2 regions of the Faecalibacillus intestinalis genome follow, and region 1 is predicted to be linked to the other one. Evidence: a T-box and tRNA genes for the amino acid it is inferred to sense, from the RefSeq annotation. Region 1 holds a T-box; the other holds one or more tRNA genes.
The links. The T-box of region 1 lies ahead of metG (methionine--tRNA ligase). A T-box ahead of a tRNA ligase gene usually reads a tRNA of that ligase, here a tRNA-Met.
Positions count from the first base shown of each region.

Region 2: it encodes a tRNA-Met, which carries the amino acid that the T-box ahead of metG (methionine--tRNA ligase) is inferred to sense. The anticodon was not compared.

Region 1 covers NZ_AP024085.1:4,837-21,369, reverse strand. Annotated here, with positions in the region: gene metG (methionine--tRNA ligase) at 1-1,664, opposite strand, end outside; T-box leader at 1,702-1,898, opposite strand; gene Fi14EGH31_RS00095 (polysaccharide deacetylase family protein) at 2,002-3,345, opposite strand; gene rsmI (16S rRNA (cytidine(1402)-2'-O)-methyltransferase) at 3,439-4,287, opposite strand; gene Fi14EGH31_RS00085 (tRNA1(Val) (adenine(37)-N6)-methyltransferase) at 4,280-5,017, opposite strand; gene Fi14EGH31_RS00080 (PSP1 domain-containing protein) at 4,995-5,837, opposite strand; gene Fi14EGH31_RS00075 (AAA family ATPase) at 5,850-6,794, opposite strand; gene tmk (dTMP kinase) at 6,791-7,411, opposite strand; gene recR (recombination mediator RecR) at 7,486-8,076, opposite strand; gene dnaX (DNA polymerase III subunit gamma/tau) at 8,086-9,888, opposite strand; gene Fi14EGH31_RS00055 (nucleoside deaminase) at 9,939-10,391, opposite strand; RNA gene ffs (signal recognition particle sRNA small type) at 10,408-10,496, opposite strand; gene Fi14EGH31_RS00045 (GNAT family N-acetyltransferase) at 10,522-11,028, opposite strand; gene serS (serine--tRNA ligase) at 11,069-12,355, opposite strand; gene Fi14EGH31_RS00035 (DUF4186 domain-containing protein) at 12,404-12,805, opposite strand; gene gyrA (DNA gyrase subunit A) at 12,786-15,254, opposite strand; gene gyrB (DNA topoisomerase (ATP-hydrolyzing) subunit B) at 15,267-16,533, opposite strand, start outside.
Region 2 covers NZ_AP024085.1:805,379-821,911, reverse strand. Annotated here, with positions in the region: gene Fi14EGH31_RS04295 (LysR family transcriptional regulator) at 1-834, opposite strand, end outside; tRNA gene Fi14EGH31_RS04290 (tRNA-Trp) at 985-1,058, opposite strand; gene Fi14EGH31_RS04285 (spore coat associated protein CotJA) at 1,166-1,303, shown strand; gene Fi14EGH31_RS04280 (spore coat protein CotJB) at 1,296-1,577, shown strand; gene Fi14EGH31_RS04275 (manganese catalase family protein) at 1,535-2,155, shown strand; gene Fi14EGH31_RS04270 (HD domain-containing protein) at 2,190-3,173, opposite strand; tRNA gene Fi14EGH31_RS04265 (tRNA-Pro) at 3,322-3,398, shown strand; tRNA gene Fi14EGH31_RS04260 (tRNA-Ala) at 3,411-3,486, shown strand; tRNA gene Fi14EGH31_RS04255 (tRNA-Met) at 3,513-3,589, shown strand; tRNA gene Fi14EGH31_RS04250 (tRNA-Ser) at 3,600-3,692, shown strand; tRNA gene Fi14EGH31_RS04245 (tRNA-Met) at 3,714-3,790, shown strand; tRNA gene Fi14EGH31_RS04240 (tRNA-Asp) at 3,795-3,871, shown strand; tRNA gene Fi14EGH31_RS04235 (tRNA-Phe) at 3,878-3,953, shown strand; gene Fi14EGH31_RS04230 (YitT family protein) at 4,007-4,864, opposite strand; partial or broken gene Fi14EGH31_RS04225 (ammonium transporter) at 4,972-6,180, opposite strand; gene Fi14EGH31_RS04220 (P-II family nitrogen regulator) at 6,200-6,538, opposite strand; gene Fi14EGH31_RS04215 (hypothetical protein) at 6,683-7,105, opposite strand; gene Fi14EGH31_RS04210 (hypothetical protein) at 7,204-7,842, shown strand; gene Fi14EGH31_RS04205 (6-phosphofructokinase) at 7,907-9,142, shown strand; gene Fi14EGH31_RS04200 (exodeoxyribonuclease III) at 9,298-10,047, opposite strand; gene Fi14EGH31_RS04195 (TspO/MBR family protein) at 10,149-10,607, shown strand; gene Fi14EGH31_RS04190 (MG284/MPN403 family protein) at 10,594-10,986, opposite strand; gene Fi14EGH31_RS04185 (tyrosine-protein phosphatase) at 11,035-11,769, opposite strand; gene Fi14EGH31_RS04180 (TatD family nuclease-associated radical SAM protein) at 11,784-12,428, opposite strand; gene Fi14EGH31_RS04175 (pyridoxamine kinase) at 12,430-13,248, opposite strand; gene Fi14EGH31_RS04170 (peptidylprolyl isomerase) at 13,348-13,956, shown strand; gene Fi14EGH31_RS04165 (MATE family efflux transporter) at 13,969-15,306, opposite strand; gene Fi14EGH31_RS04160 (MarR family winged helix-turn-helix transcriptional regulator) at 15,296-15,718, opposite strand; gene Fi14EGH31_RS04155 (response regulator) at 15,818-16,159, opposite strand.

The sequences.
Region 1 (16,533 bases):
GAGAAGTCATCAATTGTAATTTCTTCTTTTGTTTCTTTAGCTTCTTTTTCTTTCTTTTCTTTTACAGCTTTGATAGAAGCTTTTTGTTTTGCTTCAATAACTTCTACTTTTTTAGCAACTTCTTTTGGATCTAATCTAGCAAATAACATTTCTGGTTTTTCAACAACTTTTGTACCATTTGCATATTTACCAAATTCTTTTAAGCTTTCAAAATCACGTTGATCTGTATTAATTTGATCTAAGATTTTTGTAGCTGTTGAAGGCATATATGGATATAGCATAACTGCTGAGAATCTGATTGCTTCAATTAAGTTATATAATACTGTAGCTAAACGATCTTTTTTAGTTTCATCTTTAGCTAATGCCCATGGCATTGTTTCATCAATATATTTGTTTGTTCTTCTTAATAAGTTGAAGATTTCATCTAATGCATTTGATGCTTTGAATTCATCCATTTTAGCAATAGATTTAGCTGGCATAGCTAACGCTAAATCTTTTAATTCTTGATCTACGTCTTCGCATACGTTTTTGTTTTCTACAATACCACCAAAGTATTTATTAGACATAGCAATTGTTCTATTAACTAAGTTTCCTAAAACGTTAGCAAGATCACTATTAATTCTTTCTACTAATAAATCCCATGTAATACTTCCATCATTATCATATGGAATTTCATGTAATACGAAATATCTTACTGCATCAACACCAAAGATATCTACTAAATCATCTGCATAGATAACATTTCCTTTTGATTTGGACATTTTACTTTCACCTTGTAATAACCATGGATGTCCAAATACTTGTTTAGGTAATGGAATATCTAATGCCATTAACATAATTGGCCAATAAATTGTATGAAATCTAACGATATCTTTACCAATTAAATGTAAATCAGCAGGCCAGTATTTTTTATATAATTCACCATGATTTCCATCTGCATCATATCCAAGTCCTGTAATATAGTTTGTTAAGGCATCAATCCATACATAAACAACATGTTTAGGATCAAAATCAACTGGAATAGACCATTTAAATGATGTTCTAGAAACGCATAAATCTTGTAATCCTGGTTTTAAGAAGTTATTCATCATTTCATTTTTTCTTGAAACTGGTTGAATAAATTCTGGATGATCTTCGATATGTTTAATTAAACGATCTTGATATTTAGATAATTTAAAGAAGTATGCTTCTTCTTTGGCATCATGTACATCTCCCCCACAATCAGGACATTTACCATCAACTAATTGTGATTCAGTAAAGAATGATTCGCATGCTGTACAATATTTACCTTCATAATGACCTAAATAAATATCACCTTTGTCATATAATTTTTTAAAGATTTTTTGTACTTGTTTTTCATGATATTCATCAGTTGTTCTCATGAATCGATCATACGATGTATCCATCATATCCCAAATATTTTTAACTACACCTGCAACTTGATCTACATATTGCTTTGGTTCAATTCCTGCTTCTTTAGCTTTAATTTCAATTTTTTGTCCATGTTCATCTGTTCCTGTTTGGAATCGAACATTGTACCCTTCTTGTCTTTTAAAACGAGCAATTGCATCAGCTAAAATAATTTCATAAGTATTTCCAATATGAGGTTTACCTGAAGTATAAGTAATTGCTGTTGTAAGATAATAATCTTTTTCGTCTTTCATCTTCTAATCTCCTTTATAAAAATAAAAAACGCCCTTATAAAAGGACGAATAATCGCGGTACCACCTTTTTTACACATTGCTGTGTCACTCAAAACTTTAACGCAGTTAACGATTATTTCTAACTATTTGAAATAACTACTCCTGGGCCATCTCTTAAAGTTTAACATACTGATTTTCACCAGCCATCAGCTCTCTAAATGTTTTGCTTTAACATCTTCCATTCTTCGTATTTATTGTATCCTTATTAACTTTATCAAACCCTTAAATCAATGTCAATGAGTTTCATTGAAAGAAAATATGTTTCACGTGAAACAAAAATAGTATAGCCTAAACTATACTATTTATATTCAGAATGTCCTTTATATTTGATTAAATCAGATACAGTAACAAATTGATAACCTTCTTTACTTAATTGATCTAAAGCCATTTCTAATCCAGCAACAGAATTTTCATGAATATCATGAATCAAGACAATATTACCATCACCAGTTTTTGCTTTAGCATCTCTTATAATATTATTACATACTATTTGTGCACCATCTGTTGCTTTACTATAACGCCAATCTTCTGTATCTCCATCCCATAAAATCATACTTAAACCATATGTGTTGAAGGCTGATTTAACTGCATCATTTTTTGCTCCATATGGAGGTCTAACAAGTGTCGGTTCAGTACCTGTTGCTTTAAAACAAGCATCTTGTGTTTTCTTAATTTCTTCATCTAATGCAGTTGCATCTAATTTTGTAAGTTGTGCATGTTGATATGTATGACTTGCTATCTCATGTCCTCTTTCATAAACTGATTTAACAACATCTGGATAAAGATTCATGTTTTGACCTAATTCGAAGAATGTTCCTCGACCATTATATTTTTCAAATGCATTCATTGCTCTTTCTGTTAATGTTTTATGTGGTCCATCATCCAATGTAATAGCAACCATTTTTTTCTTTGGATCTACTTTCATTAACTTAGGTGCTTTGACACCTAATGGTGCATTAGATGGAATATTTTTATTTGCTAATTTTATGTAATCTTTATATTCTTTATAATTAATAACAATTTTATTTTTTAATGTATCATCTGTATAATATGTAAAACTATCTTTATCAACTTTTATTAATGTTGATTCTTTGTTATATTCATTTACACCCAATGTATTTAATAAATCTCCATATTTACCATGTAAACAATCTTTTAAAGCAACTAATTGATTTGTTTTACAATCATATGTCATTATAGATTTTGTTGCTTTTATTTTTGTCTCATCTTCATTAATACGCTTATAATCTAATTCAACAACAACATATTGTTTATAAATCTTTTTACAAGAGTAATCTAGATATAATATATCTTTTTGATCCTTTTTCTTTTTTTCTGATTTTAAATATGTGCTATATGATTCTTTAATAATTTTATTTAAATTCTTTTCTTTTAATTTAGGATAGTATAATGAAATGTAAAAATCATCATTTTCTTTTTCATAGTGTTGTACTGTTCCATATTGTTTATTTGTTTCATTATAAGTATTATAATCTTCATATTTATTTTTCTCATTAAATAGTAAAAAATAAATACCTCCTAATATTAATATCACAACCAATAATGTAATAATTACAGGTATTGATTTTAATCTTCTTTTTCTTCCATGTCTACCATAATTGTAGCTATCTTTGCTATACATATTACCACTTCCTCCTTTTTTATAATATACCACAAATGATATATCTTTTATAGCTTTTAATTTTGTTTCACGTGAAACAAAAAAAGAATATCATTATTTAGAATGATATTCTTGATAAACACTATTTTTATTTAAATTTCTTTGTTTAGCAACTTCTTTAATTGCATCTTTAGTAGACATTCCTTTTTCAATGTACATATCTACGTCTTCCTTGATTGTTGTTTCAAAAGTTATTTCTTCTTCTACTTCTTGACTACCTTCAACAACAATAACCATTTCTCCTTTTAATTCTTCTACAATAGAAATAATTTCAGAAATATGACCTCTAATGATTTCTTCATGTTTTTTAGTAATTTCTCTACATAAAGCAATATTTCTATCTCCTAGAATATCTAACATTAAATTTAATGTTTTTTTAATTCTATGTGGTGATTCATAAAAAACAATTGTTTCTTTATATTTTTTTAAATCAATTAATTCTTTTTTCTTTTTCTTATCTAAATGATCTAAAAAGCCATAAAACATAAATGGTTGTGGAGCAATTCCTGAAACAACTAAAGCATCTAAACAAGCATTACATCCTGAAATAGGAACAACATTTATTTCATGTTCTATTGCTTCTTTAACTAATTCATATCCAGGATCAGAAATAGCAGGATAACCGGCATCACTTACTAAAGCAATATCATTTCCTTCTTCTAATAATTGTATAAGTTTAGGAATTGATTGTTTTATGTTATGTTCATGATGAGAAATAAGTTTTGTTGAAATTTCAAAATGATTTAAAAGCTTAACAGTATTTCTTGTATCTTCTGCAGCAATATATTTTACATTTTTTAAAGTATTAATAGATCGATATGTCATTTCATCTAAATTACCAATAGGTGTTGCTACTAAATATAATGTTGGTCTTTCATTTTCAAAACTTTTTTGTCTATTCATCTATCTTCTCTCCAAACATTCTTCTTACTTCATTACTGTAACTTCCATCATCATTATGTGCATATAATGGTGGTTCGATTTTTAATCCTTTTTTTCCTTTATACATTCCTTCTACTAATAAGACATGTGAATCTCTATTCATTTTAGGATATACAAAACGTATTCTTTTAGGTTCAATATCATATTTTTGCATAATATTTAAAATATCAATCATACGATCAGGTCGATGAACAATTGCAAATCTTCCTTTGTTGTCTAATAAATAAGCTGCCGCTGAAATAATACCTTCTAAATCAATTTTTATTTCATGACGTGCTATTGTTAAATATTCATTATCATTTAAATTACTATTTTCCCCTACTTTAAAAAATGGTGGATTGCAAACAATCAGCTGTGCTTTTGGTAACTCTTTGATAACATCTTTAATATCTCCATGAACGACTTCAATTTGGTCATTTAAATCATTCATCTCAACATTTCTTCTAGCAAGATCAACCGCTTCATCTTGAATTTCTATACCTATAATTTTTTTAGGTGTTCTTTTTGAAAGCAATAATGGAATAGCCGCATTATTTGTACCAAAATCAACAATATTTTTTACATCTTTATTGATTGTACAAAACTGTGATAATAAAACAGTATCCAAAGAAAAGTTAAACATATCTTTTCTTTGGATAATTTTCAAATCATTATGTGCTAATAAATAATTAATGACTTCTTGGTTTTCCATTTTTCTTTCCTGCATGATTATTTTTATCAAATTTAATTTCTTCTAAACCAACGAATACAATTCCATTATTTGTTTCAATTTTAACAAGATCATTAATAACATTTAATCCTGTTACTTTTACATCTTTATCTTGATATTTTACACGCGATCCTATTTTAGGAAAACGTTCTTTTTCTAAAGAATAAATTTCATCTTCATATTTTAAACAACACATTAATCTTCCACATGCACCTGATATTTTTTCTATATTAATTGCTAACATTTGATTTTTAGCCATATTAATAGAAACTCCATTAAATTCTCCTAAAAGAGTTGAACAACATAATGGTAAACCACATGTTCCAATTCCACCAATTACTTTTGCTTTATCTCTTGGACCAATTTGTCTTAACTCTATTCTACATTTGAAAACAACAGCTAATTCCTTTAATAGTTCCCTAAAATCAACACGATCATCGGAAGTATACATAAAAATAACTTTTGCTTTATCTAATGTATATTCACAATTAGTAAGTTGCATATTAACATCATATCTTGAAACAATTTCTTTACATGTTACTAATGCTTGTTTTGCATCCTTAACATTTTTTTGATAATTTTCTATATCTTTTTTTGTAGCTTTTCTAACTATCTTTTTTAATTCTGTATCTAAATTAAATTCTGATATATCTTTTAATTCCTGTGATATTTCTCCAAGTTCTAATCCTCTAGCAGTTTCTACAACTACTCGGTCATCTTTTTTTAATTTTAAATTTGTGGAAAAATAATAGATCTTACCAGCACTTTTAAATTTTACACTTGCAAGTTTAATTTCTTCCATATAAATTCCTTTCTATATTCTATACATCATACTATCCATAAGTAATGGAATATTAGCATTTGTATCTAATAAGTATGATGTTTCTAATAATAATTCAATTTTCTTTATTATATCATTGTTATCATATGTTAGTGAATTAAAAAATTTTACGTGATTACAAAAAACAACTTTTCCGTTTTGTTTCACGTGAAACATATCCTTAAGTGCAAGAATAATAAAGTTAATAAATAATTTAATATTTTCCTTTTCTTTATGATTTTTAAGCATATGAATTTGTGTGTTTATGATAAGATTTTCTCTATATAAAAATAAATCCTCAACAAAATTGATTGCTTGTAACATAATATCATCAAAATCATCCTGATTTAAATTTTCTAAATCATCTTCATCTTTAATAATATAAGATAAGACACTTGCTTTTTCTTCTTCATATCCTTTAGCAATCAATTTTTCTTTAAGTACTTCTTTATTATCTGGTTTTAATTCTATAACCTGACATCTAGATATAATCGTTGGTAAAATACGGTTGATATTTTTAGTTGTAAAAATTGCATAAATACCTTCTGTTGGTTCTTCTAATATTTTAAGTAAAGCATTCATAGCTTCTTTGGTTGTTTTTTCAACATTCTTTAAAATATAAACTTTTGCCTTACCTTCAAGAGAAGACTTTTTGAAAGTTTCTTGTATATTTTCAATGTGTTTCTTTTTAATACTTTCCTCTTCTCCATCAATTTCTATAATATCTGCATATTGATGGTTTAATACTTTTTGACAATCTATACATTGTTCACAAGCTAAGGTTTCATTACATATAAGTGACATTGTTAGAAACTGTAATGGTTGATCAGTATTATTTCCGACAAGTAAGAATGCATGTGGTATTTTTTTTAAGTTAAATTCATTTTCAATAATTCTATAGAATAAAGGTTGATTTTCTTTTAAATAATCTTTGATCATAATATTTTCTTAATTTCCTTTAAGGCATCTTGTACAACATCTTCAACCTTTTGATCTGCATTGATTTTTACAATACGATCACTATATTGTTTACAAATTGTTAAATAACCTTCATAAACATTTTTATGAAAATCACTTTTTTCTAAATCTAATCGGTTTGTTTCTCTTTGATTAACTTTAATTCTTTCTAATCCTTTTTTATAATCAATATCAAAAAATAAAGTTTTATCTGGCATAACATCGTTTATCGCAAATAAATTCATATTATAAACTTCATCAATTCCTAGATTTCTAGCAACACCTTGATAAGCAAGTGAACTATCTACAAAACGATCACATAATACAATATACCCTTCTTTTAAAGCTGGTAATACTTTTTCTACAAGATGTTGTCTTCTTGCTGCTGCATATAATAAAGCTTCTGTACGTGCATCCATTTTTGTATTTTTCTTATCTAAAATAACATTTCTTATTTGTTCAGCAATATCAACCCCACCTGGTTCTCTTGTAAGTAAGACTTCATATCCTGATCCATTTAATATTTTTACAAGTTCTTTAGAAACTGTTGTTTTTCCACTACCTTCTGGTCCTTCTAATGTAATAAACTTTCCTGTCATAATACTTCTCTCCTCTTTCTTCATTATTATAACTGATTTTTCTATTTAAACAAGAAAAGACCTCTTGCAAGGTCTTATATTTTCTTTCTTCCTTCTAAAGATTTTAATAATGTTAATTCATCTGCATAATCAATATTACTTCCTATTGGTAATCCATTAGCAATTCTACTTGTTTCTATTCCTTTTTTCGCTAACAACTTAGCTAGAAACAATGCTGTTGTTTCACCTTCTCTTGTAGGATTCGTTGCAATAATCACTTCTTTAACTCCATCAAGTCTTTCAAATAAAGAATTAATATTTAAATCATCTATCGTTTTACCATCAATCATAGAAATCGTCCCATGTAAAACATGATATAATCCATGATATTCTCTAACCTTTTCCATAGCAAAAACATCTTTAGGACTTTCTACAACACAAATAACTGATTGATCCCTTGTTTCATCTTTACAAATTTCACAAAGTTCACCTTCACAAATATGTCCACATTTTTTACAGTAATGGATATTATCTTGAAAATGAGATAACACATTTGCAAACTCTTGGACATATTCTTTATCCATTGATAAAACATGATAAGCTAATCTTTCTGCAGATTTACCACCTATTCCTGGTAGTCTTTTAAAACATTCAACTAAATCTGTAAATGACTTTGGATAATTCATAATACACTCCTATTCTTCAAATTCAACAATCTCATCACCAAACATATCAATCGCATATTGCTGAGCTTCTGTAAGTTCTACAACCGGTTCATGATATTCATCAATATGATGTAAAACAATTGGTTGTGGTTGTGGTAATTTTTTTTCTTTACTAAGTTGAATAAATTTTTGTCTCATATTTGGCCAATCTGCTTCCATTACTGCAATAAAATCGTATTCTGATCCTAAAACTTCCTTTAAGAAATTTTTTAATGGATAATAATTTTCTGTATAGTTAATACTATTCACTTCTGGTTGATATTTCAATGTCAAAATAAAACCTTTTTCACCAGCAGCTACAGGTTTAGCATCACATAGCATATTTGCATATTTAGCAGTATTAAGATTATAACAATATCTTCTAATAACTGGCCATTTATCTTGAATATCATTTAAAACTGTTCTTTTCGCCTGTACTAAAATATTTAAAATGTCATTAAAGTCTACTTCTATTTGAGCTGTTGTTTTTACTTCTTTTACCTCTTCTTTAGATTCTTCCACAGGAGTTTCTACTTGTTCAACTTTCGGTTCTTTCTTTTCTTCTACCTTTTCTTGTAAATCTTCTTGAGGTTCAATTACTGGTTCTTGTATCTTTTCTACTGGTTTTTCAACCACTTCTTCTTGTTGAACTTCAACCAATGTTTCATGTGAAACATTTTCAATAACTTTTGGTTCTTCTACAACAACTTCTTTATGTTCATTTTCAATTTGATTACATATCTTTAATAAAGCTAATTCAAAATATGTTGATGAATCTACAGCCTGTCCATAATGACTACTTGCATCCATAAAAATATCAATCATTTGAAATGCTTCTTCTACTAATATATAAGGAACAATTTGTTGGATATCGTTTTTATGCAAAACAAATAATAAAGATAAATCTTGCGTGTTTTTAAAAATAATAACATCTTTTAAAACATCTATTAAATCTTGTGTCAATCTCTTTAAATCAATACTTAAAGACATCATATGATCTAATGTTTTTAAAACATTCTTCATATCCTTTGTCAGTAATAATTTAATTAAACGTATTTTTTCATCATTTGCTAATAAGCCATAAACTTTATTAATATTTTCTACTGTTAAATGTCTATCATACGCTAAACATTGTTCTAAAATACTTAAAGCATCCCTCATTCCCCCATCAGCCAACTTAGAAATAATTTCAAGAGATTCTTCATCATATTCTACATTTTCTTCTTTTAATACATATTCCAAACGACTAATAATATCATGTTCATCCACACGTTTGAAATCAAATCTTTGACAACGTGAAATAATAGTTGGCAAAATTTTATGTGGTTCTGTTGTTGCTAGAATAAATACGATATGTGCTGGTGGTTCTTCTAATGTTTTTAATAAAGCATTGAATGCTTCAGGTGTCATCATATGAACTTCATCAATAATATAAACTTTATATTTAGCATTAATAGGGGCATATTTTACTTTATCTATCAAATCTCTAACTTCATTGACTCCATTATTACTTGCAGCATCAATTTCAATAACATCAGGATGATCTCCTTGAGTAATTGCTTTACAGTTAGGACATTCATTACATGGAGGATGATCTCCTGTACAGTTAATAGCTTTAGCTAATATTTTAGCGATCGTTGTTTTCCCTGTTCCACGTGGTCCAGCAAATAAATAAGCATGCGCTATTCTATTTTCTTTAATTGCATTTTTTAATGTAATTGTAACATGACTTTGTCCAGCGACATCTTCAAATGTTTGCGGACGATAAGTACGATACAAGGCTTTATATGACATATTCTCAACTCCTATCTCCTACATTATACACGAAAAAAAGATATGAGTAATCATATCTTTTGACGTTTCTTTTTAAAATAGTCTTTTATTAACTTTGAACATTTATCTTTTAAAATATCTGATTGAATCATGGGAATATAATTAAGTTTAGGATCCGGTAAATGAATCAATTTATCTAAAGACATCCATCTTGTATCACTTGCACCATAAACAACTCTTTGAATATGACTTTGAATAATAGCTCCCGAACACATTAAACAAGGTTCTAAAGTTGTATAAAGTGTACATTCATCTAAGCGCCATCTTCCTATTTTTTTACAAGCTTCTTCAATAGCTAACATTTCTGCATGACCATAAGTTTGATTTAAATACTCTCTTTGATTATATGCACGGGCAATAATTTGATCATCTTTTACAATGATACATCCAATTGGTACATCATCATGTTTTAATGCTTTTAAAGCTTCTTGATAAGCTATTTCCATATATTCTTCATCATTCATCTTTTTTTCCTCTAAAAATAAAGACCATCACACATAGACGGTACTTCTTAATGCTGCTACCTTCCGGTCCTGACATGGTTCGAAGCCGCCTATTGTAATGGCAAATATGATTATAACGTATTTTAGATTTTTAATCAATATATAAATTCATTAAAAGTGCATCATAATACTTTTGATTGACATTAAACATTTGAGGATATCTCCCTATTTCTTGAAAATTAAACTTTTTATAAAGATTAATAGCTGATAAATTATCCTCTTTCACTTCTAAATCAAGAACTTTTAAAGATGTTTCTTTGATCATTTCTAAAGCTTCTTCCATCATCATTGAAGCAATCCCCATATTCCAATATTCTTTTTTAACAGTGATTGCAAAATGACCAATATGTTTTAATCTTTCTTTTTGTTCACCTTGAATAGATAATAAAGAAACAAGTTCATCATCAATAAAACCACATAAAAGTAAACTATTCTCTTGATCAATAAAATCTTGAATAACTTCCATTTCTTCAAATTCATTTAAATAACATTCATTTAAACCATAAGTTAAGTTATCACTTTCTCCCCCAACCTGATTTAAATAATCAATAATCATTGAAGCATCCTCAATTTCTGCTTCACTTATAAATAATTCCATCTTTTTCTTACCTTTCTATAAAAAAGAGTCACCGAAGTGACTATTTTTTAGGAATAATAATATCTTTACCACCCATATAAGGACGTAACGCTTCTGGAATATTAATAGATCCATCTTCATTATAGTTATTTTCAATAAAAGCAATAACTGCTCTTGTTGAAGCTAAAACTGTATTATTTAAAGTAGAAACATAATAATTTCCATTTTCACCTTTAGCACGAATACCTAAACGTCTAGCTTGTGCATCTCCTAATGTTGAACAAGAACCAACTTCAAAATATTTTTGTTGTCTTGGTGACCAAGCTTCAACATCACATGATTTAACTTTTAAATCAGCTAAATCTCCAGAACAACATTCTAATGTTCTTACTGGAATATCTAAACTTCTAAATAATTCAACTGTATATGACCACATTTTGTCATACCATTCCATAGCTTCTTCTGGTTTACATAAAACAACCATTTCTTGTTTTTCAAATTGATGAACACGATAAATACCACGTTCTTCAATACCATGTGCACCTACTTCTTTTCTAAAACATGGTGAATAAGAAGTCATTGTAATTGGTAATTCTTCTTCTTTAACGATTTGATCTTTAAATTTACCAATCATACTATGTTCAGAAGTTCCAATTAAGTATAAATCTTCACCTTCAATTTTATACATCATGGCATCCATTTCATCAAATGACATAACACCTGTAACAACATCACTACGAATCATGAATGGTGGAATACAATAGGTAAATCCTTTATCAATCATGAAATCTCTAGCGTATGAAAGCATTGCTGATGATAAACGAGCGATATCTCCCATTAAATAATAGAAACCATTTCCACTTGTTCTACCTGAAGCTTCTTTATCTAAACCATTAAAACGAGCAATGATATCAGCATGGTATGGAATTTCATACTCAGGTACAACTGGATCTCCGTATTTTTGAATTTCTACGTTTTCTGAATCATCTTTTCCAATAGGTACTGAATCATGAATGATATTTGGTATTTTCATCATGATTTCTTTTAATTCTTTACCATATTCTTCTTCTTTAACTTCTAAATCTTTTAATTCTTCTGCCATAGAAGTTACTTTTGCTTTAATTTCTTCAGCTTCATCTCTTTTGCCTTCTCTCATTAAAGCACCAATTTCTTTAGAATATTTATTTCTTAAACTTCTAATTTCACTGGCTCTTGTGACAACTTCACGATAATCTTTATCTAATTTATAAGCTTCATCTACTAATCCAACTTTTTCATCTTGAAATTTTTTCTTCATATTTTCTTTGACTAAAGTAGGATTTTCTCTAATTAAATTAATATCAATCATTTTCTTTCCCCTTATATTATTAATAACTGCCTTGATTATACATCAAGGCTATTTTCTTTGCAATTCTCTTTTAATCCAAGCCATAATCACTTGAACAATCATCTCTTGTTGACTGTCATTTAACTGTGTATGTGGCTTAATATGATACCACTTATATAAACACCCTCGACAACATGAAGCCGTGGCATGTTGAGCAATAAACACAGGATGATTTTTCATCGGTGTTTGCTTTCCATCATTTAAAATCACAGCCGGTGCTATTCTTTTAGAAATAAAATCTCTGGCGTGTTGTTCTATAACATCTAAGCCTTTTTCATTACAATAATCTTTATACTTTTTAGCAAGATGAAAAGAACTTCTAAACTTTGAATGATCTAAACGATTAAACAATCTTTTTAATTCTTCCCCATTCATTTCTAAAAGAGTCAGATTACTCTGACTCTTCTTCACCTTCTTCTACAACTTCTTCTTCATTTTTAGCAACAACTTCCACAGAAGAAACCTTGCTATCATGTACTTTAATAAGTCTTACACCTTGAGTCGCACGTCCTGCTGTTTTAACTTGTTCCATAGGTAAACGAATCACAATACCATCATCTGTAATAATTAATAAATCTTCATTACCTTCTACTGCTCTAATAGCTACAATTTGTCCATTACGTTCAGTAACATTAATTGTCTTAACACCTTTTCCACCACGATTAGAAACACGATATTCATCAATTGGTGACATCTTACCATAACCTTTTTCCGTAACAACCATAATTAATTGTCCTTCACGGTTTGTTGTCATACCAATAACTTTAGAACCATCAACATTAATACCTTTTACACCACTTGCACTTCTTCCCATTGGTCTAACATGACCTTCAGAGAATCTTACAAGTTTACCATTACTAGCAGCAATTAAGATTTCATCATCCCCTTTAGTTAATTTAACACCAACTAAAGAATCATCTTCTTTTAACTTAATAGCAATCTTACCTGTTTGTCTAATGTTTTCAAATTCTGAAATATCAACACGTTTAACTAAACCTTGTTCAGTTGCAAAGAATAAATACCAATGTTTATCTTCTTCAATCATTTTCTTATTAATATTAATTAATGATTTAACACTTTCATCTTTATCAAGATTTAAAATATTAACAATTGGTAATCCCTTAGCAGTTCTACCAAATTCAGGAATATTATATCCTTTCAAACGGTATACCTTTCCTTTATTAGTAAAGATCAATAAATCATCATGTGTTGACATATGAATAAGTGAACTAATCACATCATCTTGTGTTGTTGACATACCTTTAACACCACGTCCACCTCTGTTTTGAGATTTATAAGTATCTACTGGCATACGTTTTACATAACCATTATTAGTGAGTGAAATAATAACATCTTCTACTGGAATTAAATCTTCATCTTCAATATCAAATGTACCTTGAATAATTTCAGTACGACGTTTATCACCATATTTTTCTTTCATTTCTAATAATTCATTTCTAATGATTTCTAAGATACGTTCTTCATTAGCAAGAATATCTTTTAAATCAGCAATTGTAATTAATAAATTATTTAATTCTTCTTCAATCTTTTCTCTTTCCAAACCAGCTAAACGTTGTAATTGCATTTCTCTTACAGCTTTAGCTTGTTTATCAGACATTCCAAATTCATCCATTAATCTTTGTTGAATGATTTCAGTTGTTCTACTTGTACGAATTAATTGAATAATTTCATCGATATGATCTAAGGCTTTCTTTAAACCTTCTAAAATATGTGCTCTTGCTTCTGCTTTATTTAATTCAAATTGTGTTCTACGACGAATAACTTCTTCTTGATGTTGTAAATAATATTGAATTAATTCTTTAAGTGTTAAAGTTTTAGGTTCATTATTAACTAAAGCAATATTATTGACACCAAATGTTGTTTGTAAAGAAGTTAATTTATATAATTGATTTAAAATAACTTCTGCTTGAACATCTCTCTTTAATTCAATGACAATTCGAATTCCTTCACGGTTTGATTCATCACGAACATCACTAATACCTTCAACAACTTTATCACGTGCTAAATGCGCAATCTTTTCGACTAATCTTGCTTTATTTACTTGATAAGGAATTTCATAAGCAACGATTCTTTGTCTTCCCTTATGTTCTTCAATTTCTGTTTTTGCACGCATAACGATTAAACCATTACCTGTTTCATAGGCTTTTTTAATCGCACTCTTTCCTAAAATATATCCTCCTGTAGGAAAATCAGGTCCTTGAATATAATTTTCCATTAATTCTAAAACAGTAATATCAGGATTTTTACTTACCGCAATAACGGCATCAATCACTTCACCAATATTATGAGGTGGCATATTTGTAGCCATCCCAACAGCGATTCCTGTTGTCCCATTGACCAATAAGTTAGGAATACGACAAGGTAATACCGATGGTTCTCTTTCTTCACCATCATAGTTTGGAATAAAATCAATCGTATCTTTATTGATATCTCTCATTAATTCCATTGAAATTTTAGACATTCTCGCTTCAGTATAACGCATAGCGGCAGCGCCGTCACCGTCAATTGAACCAAAGTTTCCATGACCATCTACAAGCATATAACGATATGAGAAATCTTGTGCCATTCTCACTAAGGCTTCATAAATTGAAGAATCTCCATGAGGGTGATATTTCCCCATAACTTCCCCAACGATACGCGCAGATTTCTTATACGCTTTATCACTATAACAACCAAGTTCATTCATACCATAAACAATACGTCTTTGAACTGGTTTCATTCCATCTCTTACATCAGGTAATGCACGTGCTACGATAACTGACATGGCATAATTCATGAAAGAAGTTTTCATTTCTGATGTTAATTGAATTTTTCTAATTCCTTTTTCTTGATTATCCATTTTCTACTCCTTCTAAATATCTAAATCAGTTACATATTTTGCATTTTCTTGAATAAATTCTCTACGAGGTTCAACTTTTTCACCCATTAACACATCAAAAATCATATCTGCTTCCATCGCTTCATCTAATTCAATACGATTTAAAATACGGTGTTCAGGATCCATTGTTGTTTCCCATAATTGATCCGCATTCATTTCTCCTAACCCTTTATATCTTTGGATAGAATATTTTGCACCTTCACCTAACTTTGTTCTTAAATCATCTAATTCTTCATCACTATATAAATAGTGTTCTTCTTTTCCATGTTTTAATAAATAAAGTGGAGGTTGAGCCGCATAAACAAAGCCACCTTCAATTAAAGGTTTTAAATAACGATATAAGAAAGTTAACATTAAAATACGAATATGTCCTCCATCGACATCGGCGTCGGTCATAATAACGATTTTATGATAACGTAATTTATTAATATCAAAATCTTCACCAATTCCTGTACCAAAAGCAGTAATCATACTACGAATCGTATCACTTGATAAAACACGATCTAATCGCGCTTTTTCAACATTTAAGATTTTACCACGAAGCGGTAAGATAGCTTGAATACGACGATCTCTACCCATCTTAGCACTACCCCCGGCAGAATCCCCTTCGACAATGAAGATTTCACATTCACTAGCATCTCTTGATGAGCAGTCAGCTAATTTCCCAGGCAATGATGTAATTTCCATTCCTGTTTTTCTTCTTGTCATTTCACGTGCTTTTTTCGCAGCTAAACGTGCATGAGAAGCAACGATTGCTTTTTCTACAATGATTTTAGCTGTATCTGGATTTTCTAATAAGAATTGATCCAATGATTTAGAAATAATATTTGAAGCAATCTTTCTTACTTCTGCATTTCCTAATTTTGTTTTTGTTTGTCCTTCATATTGAGGATCAGGATGTTTAACAGAAATAATCGCTGTTAAACCTTCACGACAATCTTCTCCTGATAAAGCATCATCTTTTTCTTTTAAGAAGTTTCCTTTTCTTGCATAGTTATTAATAACCCTTGTAAGAGCTAAACGGAAACCTTCTTCATGTGTTCCTCCTTCATGTGTATTAATATTATTACAGAAAGAGTAAATATTTTCTTGATAACCATCATTATATTGCATTGAAACTTCAATCTTAATATCATTTTGCATATCTTCTACATAAATGATTTCATCATGAATTGGTGTTTTATTTTTGTTGATATAAGCAACATATTCCTTAATACCACCTTCATACATATAATCATGT
Region 2 (16,533 bases), 800 kb from region 1:
CGCCTTTTTTTCATTATCTCGATGATAGCCTACTGCATAATCTGCATGGTGATGACTTTCTTTTAAAGGAATAGCCACAACTTGATCATTTTCATTAATTACTTCCGTTGCTGTAAGACCAATACCTTCCCCTAAAGAAATAGCCATCATATATTCATTTAAATCATCTACTTCTTTTTTTATGTAAGGAATCATCCCATCTAAACGAAAAGATTCCATATAATCATGATAATATTCTTCTCCTTGTTTTTTAGATAAAATAATGAGTGGTTCATTTTTAATATCTTCTATCGTTAAATATTCTTTATGACTTAAAGGATGTTCTAATGAAGTGACAACACAAATATGGCTATGATGTATTGTTTGATAAATTAAATCAGGATATTTTTTAAAGTTATTGGTTAATCCAAAGCCTAAGTCTATTTCCCTTTCATTTAATTTTTCCATACATGTTAATAAATTAAACGCTTTAATATCAATAGAAACATCATGATTTTCTTTAAAACTTCTTACAATAAAAGGAATATGTTGTTTTTCAAAGGGTCCTGTTATCCCTATCGTTAATACATCCTTTTGTAAGTTTTCCTTAATATCTTCATATTCATTATTATAATCATCTATTAATCTTTTAGCCAAATCATAATAACGCTTTCCTTCTTTTGTAAGAGTTGGACAATAAGTTTTTCGATTAAACAAAGAAAATCCTAAATCTTTTTCTAATTTTGTAATTTGTTGAGAAATTGCTGATTGTGAAAGATAGTATTTCTTAGCAGCTTTAGAAAAGCTCCCTTCTTCTACTACAGCCATAAAATAATAAATCACTTGTTTAAACATCTACATCACCCTATTTATCATATCATCTTATGCACATTTTTTCATAAATTGTGCGTAAAAAAGTGAATAACTTGAGTTATTCACCTTATTCACATATTTATTCACTTTTGTACAAATAAAAAACACATCTAAGATGTGAATCAAATAACCTGGCAGGGGTAGTAGGAGTCGAACCCACATCAACGGTTTTGGAGACCGGTATTCTACCATTGAACTATACCCCTATTTGGTTTGCCTAATTAATATACCATAATAAAAATAAATATGCAATAGGTATTTTCACTATAATTGTAAAAAAAATAAACATATGATAATTTTGAGGAGGTTAAATATGAAAAATGACTTAGAATTAACTATTTCTTCTATCAAAATACAATCATTTAAAGATATTTATAAAATGAACATTGCTTTTGATAAAGGAACTATTTTTAAACAACTTGATAAACCTTGGGCGATGTGTCGTGGATGATACATTATTACAAATAAGTAAATTGGATTTTTGTATCCAAGATGTTACTTTGTTTTTAGATACCCACCCTGATGATCAAGAAGCTAAAAAATATTATAAGGAAGGGATGAAGCATCTTTTAAAGATGAAAGAAACTTATTTAAAAAATGGCGGTGCTCTTACAAATAGAGACGGAAAGAATATTGAAAACTATATTAATGAACCATTTCCTTGGATGAAAGGAGGATCAACATGTGGTTGTATGAAAAGCGCTTGCAATATCCCGTTAATGTAAGAAAACCTGATGCTAAAACAGCTAAAATTGTTATTTCACAGCTTGGTGGACCTAATGGTGAATTAGGAGCAGCACTTCGTTATCTAAATCAACGCTATACGATGCCTTATCCAAGAATTCAAGCCTTATTGACAGACATTGGAACAGAAGAACTTGCTCATGTTGAAATTATTAGTACCCTTTTCTATCAACTTACCAATGGTCTAACACCTCAAGAAATTAAAGAAGGTGGATTAGATGCCTATTTTACTGATCATACATTAGGTGTCTATCCAACAAATAGTGCGGGTATTCCTTTTAGTGCCGATACTTTCCAATCTGTGGGAGATCCTATTTCTGATTTAACAGAAGACATGGCTGCTGAACAAAAAGCTAGAACCACTTATGATAACATTCTTGCTTTAAGTAAAAATGAAGACGTCAATAAAGTCATTCGTTTTTTAAGAGAAAGAGAAATCGTGCATTATCAACGTTTTGCTGAAGGACTTGAATATGTCAAGAGTCAATTAAATAAGAAGAACTACTACGCTTATAATCCCTCATTTACTTCATCAAAACGTGAACAAACATGTGAATAAGGTGAATAACTCAAGTTATTCACCTTTTATGCACTTATTCACACTTTCCCCACAAATATTCACTTAAATTTGTTACTAAAAACATTTGTATTTCTTGAGCCATTTCCTTATTTATCTTAGAAATTCTCCCTTTATTTTCTACATAAACATCGATATATCTTTTTTTAGCCGGAATTTGTTTACAAAAAAATTCTTTATTTTTTCCTTTATAAACACAACTTAATTGTCGAAAATCATCCCATAACTGTTTAATTTCTTTATCTTTTATTAATAAATCAATAAAACTCTTTTCTTGAAGATAAAAATCATCTTCTTTAACTACACCTCTATCAACTGCTTTTTTAATAACATAAGATAAATATTGCATCGCATAACGATCTTCATCACAAATATAAACATGTGAACACTTCAACATCATTCTTGTAAAAAGAACAGCTTTGTCTTCATGTTTAAAAATAAGTTCATCTTTCTTGTCATTTACTTTGAGATCCTTATAAATCATTTGTATCATCTCTAAATCACAAAATCCATAACTATACATATTTCCTAATGTATATTCCAAACGATCTGCAGAAAGTTTAGGAGATTCATTATCAGCCAGCGGATATAAATGATAGTTACAAACATCTTCTATCGTTAAATGATACTCATGCAACAAAGAAACTAATAAGGCATCTTGTTCAATTACCTTTTTCGTATCTAATTCTGTTGATTCTTGTTTTAAATGATCTTGGTGATAGAAATCTATCGTATGTGCAAAGATAGGAGTTGCTATATCATGAAGCAAACCTGCAACTGTCTGTCTAAAATCATGTGAAAAATGATAAACAATTAATGCAACCCCTATACTATGTTGATAACGAGAATATGGTACGATGTTTGAAAAGAAGTCAAAAGCAGTATATTCCACTCCACAATTCATCCCAGTATCTTTAAGTCTTTGCATTGATGGAACATGTATAAGACTATTTATAAATTCTAAAGGCTCTTTTTCATAAATTTTCCATAAATTATTCAATTTTTTCAACTCCTTAAAATTCTAAATTACATTCATTTTATCACACTTTTTTTAAAGTATATTAAAATAGAGTAAAATTTATTTTAATATTTTTTTAAAATAAAGCTTGATTAAAGTGAAAATATATGTATAATTATAAGGGCAGTAACGGGAAGTAGCACAGCTTGGTAGTGCACCTGGTTTGGGACCAGGGGGTCGCAGGTTCAAATCCTGTCTTCCCGACCATTTATAAAAATTGGGGCCATAGCTCAGCTGGGAGAGCACCTGCCTTGCACGCAGGGGGTCAGCGGTTCGATCCCGCTTGGCTCCACCAATTAGTTTAATAAATTTCAATATTATGGCGGGATAGCTCAGTTGGCTAGAGCATTCGGTTCATACCCGGAGTGTCGAGGGTTCGAATCCCCCTCCCGCTACCATTAATATTGCGGAGATTTACCCAAGTCTGGCTGAAGGGACTGGTCTTGAAAACCAGCAGAGGATTAACGTCCTGCGGGGGTTCGAATCCCTCAATCTCCGCCATTTATTAAAAAAACTTAATATCGCGGGATGGAGCAGTCTGGTAGCTCGTCGGGCTCATAACCCGAAGGTCGTTGGTTCAAATCCTTCTCCCGCAACCAAAATGGTCTGGTAGTTCAGTTGGTTAGAATGCCGCCCTGTCACGGCGGAGGTCGCGGGTTCGAGTCCCGTCCAGACCGCCAAATGATGGTTCCGTAGCTCAGTCGGTAGAGCAGAGGACTGAAAATCCTCGTGTCGGTGGTTCGATTCCGCCCGGAACCACCATTTTTTTATTTGATTTTACGTATACAAAAAAAGCATCATTTTGATGCCTTTTTTTATAATCTTTTTTCAAACCCTCCATGAACCATTGGCCCTTGTGCTAATGTAACAAAGGCTTTGGGATCTAATGAAGAAACAATTTTATTAAGTTGTTGAATTTCATATTTATTGATTGCCACATAAAGAATTTCTTGATCTGTTTCCGTATAAGCGCCTTTGCCCATCCAATAGGTAACTCCTCTACCCATTTGTTTCATAATCGCTTCTTTAATTTCTTTATTCTTTGTAAATATTAAGACCGCTACATTGATATTTTGTAGATGGAACTTATCTGCTGTTGTATAAAGAATTGCGACAAAGACAATTGAATACATAATAATTTTAATATCATAAATAAATAAACATATTCCAAACAAAACAACATTAAATATTATAGAAAGCTGCCCTGCTTTAAAATCTGGATTTTTCTTAACTAAACAAACTGTCGCAATATCAATACCCCCACAGCATCCACTACTTCGAAGTGCAAGCCCTACTCCTATTCCACAAATAATGGCCGCAAAGGCAACATTTAATAAAGCATCTTCAACAATCGGTTCTTTGATTGCTGGAAGAATGGATAGTAATACAGTTTGGATAATTAAAGAAATAATTGTTTTAAAACAAAATTCTTTATTCATTATTTTATATCCAAAAATAAATAATGGAATATTCATTAATAAGTTGATCATTCCTAATGTATTCAATGATTTTGGTAAAACTAAAAAATTATGTATAAAATAATCAATTAATTGAGCTAAACCAATCATTCCCCCAAAGTTGATTTGATTTGGTGTCACAAACAGCCAAATACCTAGTGTCAACAATGTTGAACCTAAAACTAAATAAAAATATTGTTCTAATCTTTTACTCATATACTCCCCTCACCCATGAAAAGTATAATCTACTTTGCTTATTTCTACAATAAAAAAGAGTCAATTTAATGACCCTTCAAAAATTATTTTTTAATATATTCTGGATAAGCTTCACATCCATGTTCTTCTAAATCAAGACCAATGATTTCTTCTCTTTCAGATACACGTAATCCAAAGATTTTTTTGATGATAAAGAAAGTAATTGTAATAGTAATCGCTGTCCAAATACCTACTGATAAAACACCTGTTAATTGTTTAATTAATAAATCAAATCCACCACCGTAGAATAAACCTGTTAAAGTACTTTCTGGTGCAGAAGTTGTCGCAAATAAACCAACAGCAATTGTTCCCCAAATACCATTGCAACAATGTACAGCAACAGCACCTACAGGATCATCAATGTGTAATTTATAATCTAAGAACCAAACTCCAAGGCAAACAAGTAATCCAGCAACAGCACCAATAATAATCGATCCTAAAACATCTGTGACGTCGCATCCAGCAGTGATTGCTACTAAACCTGCAAGTGAAGCATTTAAACACATACCAACATCAGGTTTACCATATTTGATCCAAGTAAAGATCAAACAAGAAACAGTTGCAATGGCCGGTGCCACTGTTGTTGTTACGAAAATTGAACCAAGTTGTGGAACAGTTGTAGCCGCTGCCCCATTGAATCCATACCATCCAAGCCAAAGAATAAAGACACCTAAAGCTCCAGCAGTAATGTTATGTCCTGGAATCGCGTTAACTTTAACAACTTTTCCATTTTTATCTGTATCAAATTTACCAATACGAGGTCCTATGATTTTAGCACCAATTAATGCAGAGATACCACCAACCATATGAATTGCACATGATCCAGCAAAATCATGGAATCCAAGTTGTGATAACCATCCACCACCCCAAATCCAATGAGCTTCAATTGGATAAATAAGTGCTGAAATAACTCCTGAATAAACACAATAAGATAAGAATTTTGTTCTTTCTGCCATTGCTCCTGAAACAATAGTAGCAGTTGTTGCACAGAACACTAAGTTAAAAACAAAGTTTGAAAAATCAAAGTTTGCATAACTTGTAAATATATCAAATCCTGGTTTACCAATAAAACCAAGTAAATCTTCTCCTAATAATAAACTAAAACCAATTAAAATAAATGTACATGTCCCAATACAGAAATCCATTAAGTTTTTCATAATAATGTTCCCTGTATTTTTTGATCTTGTAAATCCTGCTTCTACCATGGCGAATCCAGCTTGCATCCAAAATACCAGCGCTGCGCCAATTAGAAACCATACGCTAAATGTTTCACTCATAATAAATCCCCCTCAATTTTTATAATGCGTTTTCCCCTTTTTCTCCAGTACGAATACGAATCGCTTCTTCAACTGGATAAATAAAGATTTTTCCATCTCCTACATTTCCACTTGATAAAGTTTCAGTAACTTTATCAACAATTTCTTGAACGATTTCATCTTTAACAACTGTTTCAACTCTTAATTTTGAAACAAGATTAACAGAATATGTGACACCTCGATATTGATGTGTATAACCCATTTGATTTCCAAACCCCATAATATTGGAAATCATCATACCTGTTACACCAGAAACTGTTAAAATATCTTTTAAATCTTCTAACTTTTCTGGTCTGATAATGATTTCAAGTTTTTTCATAAGTTTTCCCCCTTTTTTATTGATTTCCATTCCCTTTTAGAAATCTTGACAAAAATATATCACATTGATAAATTAGTGCCAATATAATTTTATTGATTTAATATTTTTTTATTACAATAAGAAAATAAAAAAGGAGCCTCGCTCCTAATAGTAATTTCGTATAACATTTACCATATCTTCTATATAAAGCCTTGCATTATCAATAATAAGAGGATTGATTTCCTTTCTTTGATCAAAGGACATTTTGAAAGTATATTGTTCTCTCATAAGAGGTAATTGTTGATTTTGACAAAGATGAATTACTTTCATCAATCTTTTGCTATTAATAAAAAAACAATTGATCAATGCTAGATTTTTTACATTTTGCCGACTTAATGATTGTATAAATTCCAGCAACTGTTTATCTTCAAATAACGTATCATCAAACCCAATAACAAGTAAATCAACATCATGATCGCTATGATAATGATTTAAATCTTGAGCATGTGTTTTGACCCACCTTGCCATTTCATCAGCGACACACTTTATATATTTAGATTTTGTTGTATAAACAATATCGATTTTCATTTCTATCACCTAATTTATTTTAATACAGAAATATGAACTAAAAATGTATTTAATTGTTAATAATTATAACAAAACCTATTGTTTATTTGGAGGATTCTATGAAAAAAATACTAAAAATTTGTATAACTTTATCTTTTACTTTTTTACTTACTGGCTGTGTAGACTGTTTAGTTTCTTTAAATTATTCTAAAATAAAAAAACCTACTCTTTATGGTGAACTTACAATAGAGCCTCAAATTTTAGAAAAATATAGCATGTCTATTTCACAAATAAAAAAACAATTATTGGATTATGATTTTTTTAAAGATTGGACAATAAAAAAACAAACCGATTCTTCACTTTCGATAGAATCTCCTACTTCTTTTATTAAAGAAATTTCTACGCTTACAAAACAAAACAATAAATATATTTTATCTATTGATATTCCTAAAAATATGCTCGATACTTCAGAATTGAATCATTATAAAAATACTTTACAACTTTTAAATTCTAGTAATGCTACCTGCTCTTTTAAAATTACTATGCCAGGTACAATTATTTCCAGCAATGTTGGCAAATATCAACAAAATGTAGTAACAATTAATCTCTTTGAACTTTTTATTGAAGAAAAAGCTTTATCTTTTCATATCATTTCAAAAAAAGAAAATAATCATTTATTACTTTATTTTATAACTCTCATCATTTTACTTGTTTTAATCATTATCCTTATTTTCATCAAAAAAAGACAAAAAGACTAGAAGATTACTTTTCTTTAATGCGGGTATTTGATAGAATAAAGGCGTTAAAGGAGACAAGAAGAATATGAAAAGAAACTGTATTATTGGACAATCTGGAGGACCCACAATCGCAATTAATGCTAGTCTTGCTGGGATTATTCATCGTGCTAAAGCATCTCAAGAATTTGAAAATGTTTATGGGATGATCAATGGTATCAAAGGTCTACTCGAAGGTAGATATATGGATTTATTAGAAGAATTTGATGATGGTGATAAAATCAATGCTTTAAAACAAACACCTGCCATGTATTTAGGTTCTTGCCGTTATAAATTACCTACTTTTCAAGATGACGAAGATACTTATGTTAAATTGTTTAGAATTTTAAAAGAATTAGAAATCACTGATTTTTTCTATATTGGTGGTAATGACTCAATGGATACCGTTATGAAATTAGATGATTACGCTAAATATATTAATAGTGATATTCATTTTATTGGTATTCCTAAAACCATTGATAATGACTTAATGGGAACAGATCATACACCAGGATTTGGTTCTGCCGCTAAATATGTTGCTGCTTCTATCTTAGAAGTTGTACATGATAGTTTAATTTATCAATTACAATCCGTTACAATCATTGAAATCATGGGAAGAAATGCAGGGTGGTTAACTGCCGCTGCTGCTCTTGCGAGAAATGAATATAATGTAGCTCCTGATCTTATTTATTTACCAGAAGTTGTTTTTGATAAAGATAAGTTTTTAGCAGATATTCATGAAGTCATGAAAAGAAAAAGATGTGTTGTCATTGCTGTATCTGAAGGTATCAGAGATCAAAACGGTCACTTCTTAGATGATGATAGTAAATACGCTAAAAAAGATGCTTTTGGACACGTCTTACATTCAGGAACAGGAAAATTACTTGAATCTCTTGTATTTAAAGAATTTGGATGTAAAGTTAGAAGTATTGAATTAAACGTTTTACAAAGATGTGCTATGCACATTGCTAGTAAAACAGATTTAAATGAATCATTTGTTATTGGTTCTAAAGCTATCGATAAAGCTTTAGAAAACGTTTCTGGTCATGTAATGGGATTTAAGCGTCTTTCTAATCATCCTTATGAAATCGATTATATTTCTACTGATGTAAGAGAAGTTGCTAACTATGAACAAAAAATTCCTGTAGAATGGATCAATGAAGAAGGAAATGATATTACTCAAGAACTATATGAATATTTATATCCACTTATTCAAGGTGAAGTACATGTTACTTATAAAGATGGTATTCCTTCTTATTACAGTTGTAAACATTTAGAAAAATAAAAAGAACTGCTACAAATAAACGTAGCAGTTTTTTAATGCTTTGCTTTAATATAATAATAACCAAAAATCGTTAGATCAATAGTCAAGGCAATAATAGAAATTGTGACTAGTGGTGAAACGTTAATCATTTGTATTATATTCATAATACACCTCCGCTAAAGATCTATTGTAAGAGTTACAGGACAATGATCACTTCCCATAATCTCTGTTTCAATTGTTGCATCAATAATCTTATCCTTTAAGCTATCACTAACAATAAAATAATCAATACGCCATCCCGCATTTTTTTCTCTTGCTTTAAAACGATAAGACCACCAAGAATAAACACCTTCTTGTAAAGGATAAAGATAACGATACGTATCGATAAAACCGTGATTTAATAACTGAGTCATTTTTTCTCTTTCTTCATCAGAAAAACCCGCATTTTTACGATTTGATTTAGGATTTTTCAAATCTATTTCTTGATGAGCAACATTTAAATCACCACATAAAATAATTGGTTTATCTAAACTTTCAAGATACTTTAAAAAATCATCTTCCCATTTCATACGATAAGATAGACGTTTGAGTTCATTTTGACTATTAGGAGTGTAACAAGTAATGACATAATAATTTTCAAATTCCAAAGTAATTAATCTACCTTCTTGATCATGTTCTTCTTTATTCATTCCATAAAAAACATTCAATGGTTTTTCTTTACTATAAATAAGTGTTCCACTATACCCTTTTTTAACAGCACTGTTTAAATAATAATGATACCCTTCAATCTCTAAATCTGCTTGACCACTTTGCATTTTAGTTTCTTGAACACAAAAAATATCTGCATCTAATTGATAAAAGCTATCTAAAAAACCTTTTTGTAAACATGCTCTTATTCCATTTACATTCCAACTTACTAATTTCATAATTACCTCTTTCTCCAATATATTCTATTATATAACATCTCATTCATGATTTGAACGTATATTTTTAAATAAATAGGGATATACTAAACTAGGTGAACATTATGAAAAAAAGAACATTCATTATTAGTTTGATTATTCCTTTATTAGTAGGTGCTATAAGCGCTTTTATCACAAATAATCAAATGGAAACATATAGCAATTTAAATACCCCCTTATTGGCTCCTCCAGGATGGTTATTTCCTATTGTCTGGACCCTTCTTTATATTTTGATGGGAATTTCTAGTTATTTTATTTATATCAGTCATGATCCTAAACGTGAAAACGCCTTAATTGTCTACTCTTTTCAATTATTTATTAATTTTTGTTGGCCACTTTTCTTTTTTAATCTTCATAATTATTTTCTTTCATTAATGATTTTAATAGCTTTGATTCTTACTGTTATTTATATGTTGATCATTTTTAAAAAAATTAATCCAAAAAGTTTTTATCTAAATATTCCTTATATTCTTTGGTTATTCTTTGCTTTATATTTAAACTTTATGATTTTTATAAACAACTAAAATAGAACAAAGTTTCTTCCATGGCCCTTGTTTTAAGACGATAGTATGTACTCCGAGAATAATAATCAATCCACCAATCTTTACCAACTCTCTCTATAAATTCTTTTTCAATAATAATTTTACTCTCCATCGATAAACAATCTAAAATAAATTCAAATGTTGCAATAACTTTCTCTAATTCTTCTTTTAACACCAATTGATCATTCAATTGACTTCCTTTATCTTGATAATACATCTTCTTTTCTTTAACGGTATCAAATTGAATCGATGGATAAAAATTCCTTTCTTCTAAACATTTAAGTTGTAAAACAGCACGGTGATACTTTTTAAATAGATCTTCTAAAACATCTTGTTTTTCTTTAAACGTTAATGCCTTCATAAAAAAACCTCCTATGTTTATATATGACAATAGGAGGCCTTTTTTCTTTTAAATTATGAAATTTTCTTTAATTTCTTCAATTTCTTCATCACTAAAACCAATATTTAATAAATATCCTTTAGTACTACCATAATTTTCTCTTAAATACGCAATAAATTTCATCATCACTCTTGGATCAGAACCTAAGAATTTTTCATCTTCACTTGGTATCATTTCTTCCAATTGTTTAATCATTGCCATATTATTTTCATAAGATTCTGAATAATCTTTAACAATATCATATTCATGACATCCCGCTAGATCTAATAACATGCATGCAATAACGCCTGTACGATCTTTACCTGCAGAACAATTAAATAATGTGCAGTCATAGGGATGGTTTAAAAAGATATTAAATACTTTTTTTAATTGTTTTTTATTCGCTTCAATCATAAAAATATAAAAACCACTTAAATCTTGATAGTCTTTAATATCATTTGGTAATACTGACATATTTTCATTTTGTAGTAAATTAATATGATAATACTCTATATCTTTATACCCTTTTAAACTATGCGGTTGATGAACTAATTCATAATCACTTCTTAAATCAATGACAGTGCGAATACCATATTGATAAAATTGTTCTTTTAAATCATCACTGATCCCACTTGGACATGTACTTCTAACATATTTATGTGATTTTGTATAATATCCTTCTTGTGTTTCATAACCACCTAAATCTCTTACATTGGTCATTTTTCCTATATGAAGTAATCTTTCTTCACGAGATAATTGCATCATTTTTTCTTTCCTCACTAATCTTCAAATGGTCTTATTCTTAAAGTTACCCCAATATTTTGAGCAATCTGTTTACAAATTTCTACATCTTTTTCAGGAATTGTTGTATCAACAATCGTTAAAACAACATGAGGCACATAGGCTTTACATTTTTTAGCAAAATCTAATAATTCATCAAATGAATCAATTCCATATTGGCTTCTTGTAAGTTTTAAATAATCTTCTTTATTATTTGTATTTAAACTAATAGAAACAGTATCTAACAATCCTTTAAATTCAGGCGTAATATCTCTTTTATTATATAAAGAAGATAACCCATTGGTATTCACTCTTGTAGGTAGATCGGGTCTTCTTTCTTTTAAATACTTAGCAACTTTCATTAAATCATCATGTCTTATAAGTGGTTCACCAAAACCACAAAAAACAATTTCTTTAAAATCATTTAAATCATATTTTTCAAATTCTTGAATAATTTCATCAACCGTTGGTTCTTCTTTTAACCATAAAGAATTATTTTCAATCATTTCCTTTGTTTGTCTTAAACAAAATGTACATGAACATGTACAACGATTTGTCGAATTAACATAACATGTAATCCCTTTAGTACTTTCTAAATGTGCAATATCAATATAACTATTTTTATATAATGTATATAATATCATCTTAATCCCCCAATTCTTTTAATAATGGTTCAAAACATAATCCCATATGTGGATGAGCATCAATATCTACAGAATGTTGAATGCATTTAGAAGCAAAATCTGTTGATTTTTTAACAGCTTCTAAAAAATTTTGCTCTTTCAAATAGCTTCCTGCAATTACTGCAGAAATAACATCTCCTGTGCCACTACGATCTTCTCCAATACGTTTTGCATAGATTTTTTCAACTTTTCCATGGTTATAAACAAAATTTAAAATTTGATGACCAATAGAAATACCCGTTACTACAATCATTTTTGGACCCATTTGACTTAATTTTTCACACATGCGCTTAAGTTCTTGCTCATTGCTTGTTTCATGATAAGCTTCATCAATCAAAGCACACAATTCTGTTAAATTAGGTGTAACAATTGCCGCATAAGGCATGAGTTTTCTCATTTTTTCTTGCATTTCTCGCGTATAAGTCGGATAAAGTTTTCCATGATCACCCATGACTGGATCTACTAAAATAAAGTTTTTTTCTGTTTTAAAATCTTTAAAAAATTCTTTTACTATTTCTATTTGTTTCGCAGATCCTAAAAAGCCACTGCATATTCCATCAAAATCAATATTCATTTTTTTATATGTTTCAATATAATCATTCATCTTTGATGTATAATCATCAAAAAAGAAATCTTTATGGTATGTATTGATAGATAAAATTGCTGTTGGTACAAAAGCTGTTTCAATTCCCATAGCTGAAATAATTGGCAATTGACAGGCTACTGAACATCTTGATAATCCTGTTACATCATTTACTAATACAATTCTTTTTTCTCTCATCTTTAAAACCTCTTTCATGTATTTTAGCACAATCAAGTCTTATTGAGTATCTTTTTTTCATAATTCATATTTGTTATAATATTGAAAGAGGTGAAATGAATGAAAAAAATGCTAAAAGTACTTTTAGTTTTAATGACTGTTGTTTCCATTGCTGGATGTTCTTCTAAAACAACAACAGAAAAAGCAACTAAAAAAACAAAAACTTTATCAGGAAATTATCAAGTTGAAATTAAAGTTAAAGATTATGGAACAATTTATGCTGAAATTGATGCTGATACAGCACCAATTACAGTAACAAACTTTGTAAAGTTAAGTAAAGAAAAGTTTTATGATGATTTAACTTTTCATCGTATTATTGATGGTTTCATGATTCAAGGTGGAGATCCTAAAGGAGATGGCACTGGTGGAAGTAAAGAAACAATTAAGGGAGAATTTTCAGATAATGGGGTAAAAAATCCTTTAAGTCATACACGTGGAGCTCTTTCTATGGCAAGAAGTCAAGATAATGATAGTGCTTCTTCACAATTCTTTATTGTTCAAAGTGATTCTACTTATTTGGATGGTCAATATGCTGTTTTTGGTTATGTTTATGAAGGCATGGACATTGTTGATCAAATTTGTAAAGATGTAAAAGTAGAAGATAATAATGGAACTGTAAAAAAAGAAAATCAACCTGTTATTGAATCGATTCGTTGTAAAAAGATATAATTAAAAAGAAGCTCAGGCTTCTTTTTTTAAGGCATTTTTTAATAATAAAACAGTAATAATAAACGCTGATAGATCCGCAACAGGGACAGCTATAAAAATACCATCTAAACCTATAATCGATGAAAAAATTATGATACAAGGAATTAAAATAATAATTTGTCTCAATAAATTTAAAACACTTGATATTTTTATCTTACCAATCGCTTGAAAATAGTTTGCACACATTACTTGTGCACCAATAACCGGTAAACACATAAACCAAATATGTAAAGCATGGCTACATAATTTTACAACATCTGCTTCATCATTAAACATATAGACAATACTTTTTGTAAAAAATTGTACTGCGATAAAACCAATCAAAGCAATCATTGTAGCACCTATAATTGCGTATTTTAATGTTTCTTTAACACGATCCATTTTTAAAGCACCATAATTATATGAAATCAATGGTTGTTGACCTTGCATCAAACCAGTAATTGGCATTAAAATCAATGTTTGAATGCTTGTAACAATACCAATAGCACTTAACGCTAAATCTCCACCATATTTAACAAGAGACGCATTCAAAATAATATTTAAAACACTATTCGATATTTGCATTAAAAATGCAGGTATTCCTGTTTGAATAATTTGTTTTGAAATATTCAACTGTAATTTCAATAAAGTTGTATTTAAAGGAATAATCGTTCTTTTTCCAAATAAAAATGCAAGTTGCCATAAAGCACTTAAAAACTGTCCACCAATCGTTGCAAAAGCAGCTCCTTTCATTCCCATATGGAAAATGCAAATTAAAATATAGTCAAATAAAATATTAAACCCTGCTCCGATCAATTGTGAAATCATGGCATTTTTAGGATTTCCTTGAGCTCTAGAAAAATTATTTCCTGCCATTGCAATACATTGAAAAACAGCACCATATAAAATAATACTTAAATAATTTTCAGCATAAGGCAAAACAGTTTTTGAAGCACCTAATAAACGTAACATTGGTGCTAAAAAAACATTTCCTAAAATCATAAAGACTAGGCCTAAAATAATTGTTAAAGTTAGACCATTTCCCATATACTTTCCAGCTTCTTCCTTTTTACCTTGTCCTAACGCTATTGAAAAACGAGTGGCTCCACCCATTCCAATCATTAAAGAAATGGCCATTAAAACAAGAGTTACAGGATAACAAATACTAATTCCTGCTAAACCAATTGACCCCAATTTTGGAGCATTTCCAATAAACATACGATCAACGATATTATAAATTGCATTAACAAGCATTCCGATAATAGCTGGAATTGAAAATTCTACTAATAAAGGTAATATATTTTTAGTCCCCATCTTATCATCATTTTTCATACGTATCCTCCAAATTCATTTTCATTTTTAATAAAAGTTCTTCTAAAAGAATAAGCTCATTTTGATCAATATCTTTAATCATCATCTCTGTTGTCTCTTTAATGACATCTTTAATTTTAGGATATAATTCTTTTCCCTTAGAAGTTAAAGACAAAACATGATTTCTTTTATCCTCTTTTGCTGTTTTTTTAATAATAAATCCCTTATCTTCTAATGTTTTTAAAATTCTCGTAACTGCACTTTTATCAATTTGTAATCTTTTATTTAAATCTTCTTGTTTGATATTATTTTCTTCATAAATAATTTTTAAAGTAATCGCTTGTCCATGGGATAAACCAAACTCTTTAAGTTGGACATTCATATAACTATTTTTTTGATTATGAAGAATAGAAATTAAGCGTGATAAATTCATATTTTCTCCTATAGTTGACACATCAACTATAGGAGATTTTATATCTTTTGTCAATAAAAAAAGAAATATATATCGAATATATACTTCTTTTATATTGTGTTATTTAAGAATTGAAAGAAGGCCTTTTTCATCTATTGGTTTTGATATATGTCCATTCATCCCTTGAGCAATCGCCTTTTTTCTATCTTCCTCAAAGGCATTAGCTGTTAAAGCAATGATAGGAATCGTGGTTTTGTCTTTATTTGACAATTGACGAATAGTTTGTGTTGCCTTATAACCATCCATATGAGGCATTTGAATATCCATTAAAATCAAATCATAGCTTTTAGCAGGCATTTGTTCCATTTTGGCCACACATTGAATCCCATCTTCAACACGTTCAACTATTAATCCCATATCTTCTAAAAGAGTAATCGTAATTTCAGCATTCAACAATCCCATTAGGTGCTAATTCATATGCTTCAATAATATTTTTATTTTTTTATATAACTTGCAAGCTGATTAAACTGTTCATCACTGATTGTATGTTTTGAAGATATAATATTTTTAAACATTTCAGAATTTTCTAAATATCTTCTAAGTTGTGTTTCTATTTTTCGAACAGTATCTTCTGCAGTATAACTTGCACTTATTTTTTCTTTATTTACTTCAAATTGAATTAAAACAAATAAACATGATACCCATCACTATAATAAAAAATAGGCCTGTTTTTCTTTTTAATTTATTTAATTGAACAGCCTCTTCTTTATTCATTACTTCTACCTATTTATCCAAACATTTACAAATTCATTATACACATTTATATAAATTCTCTC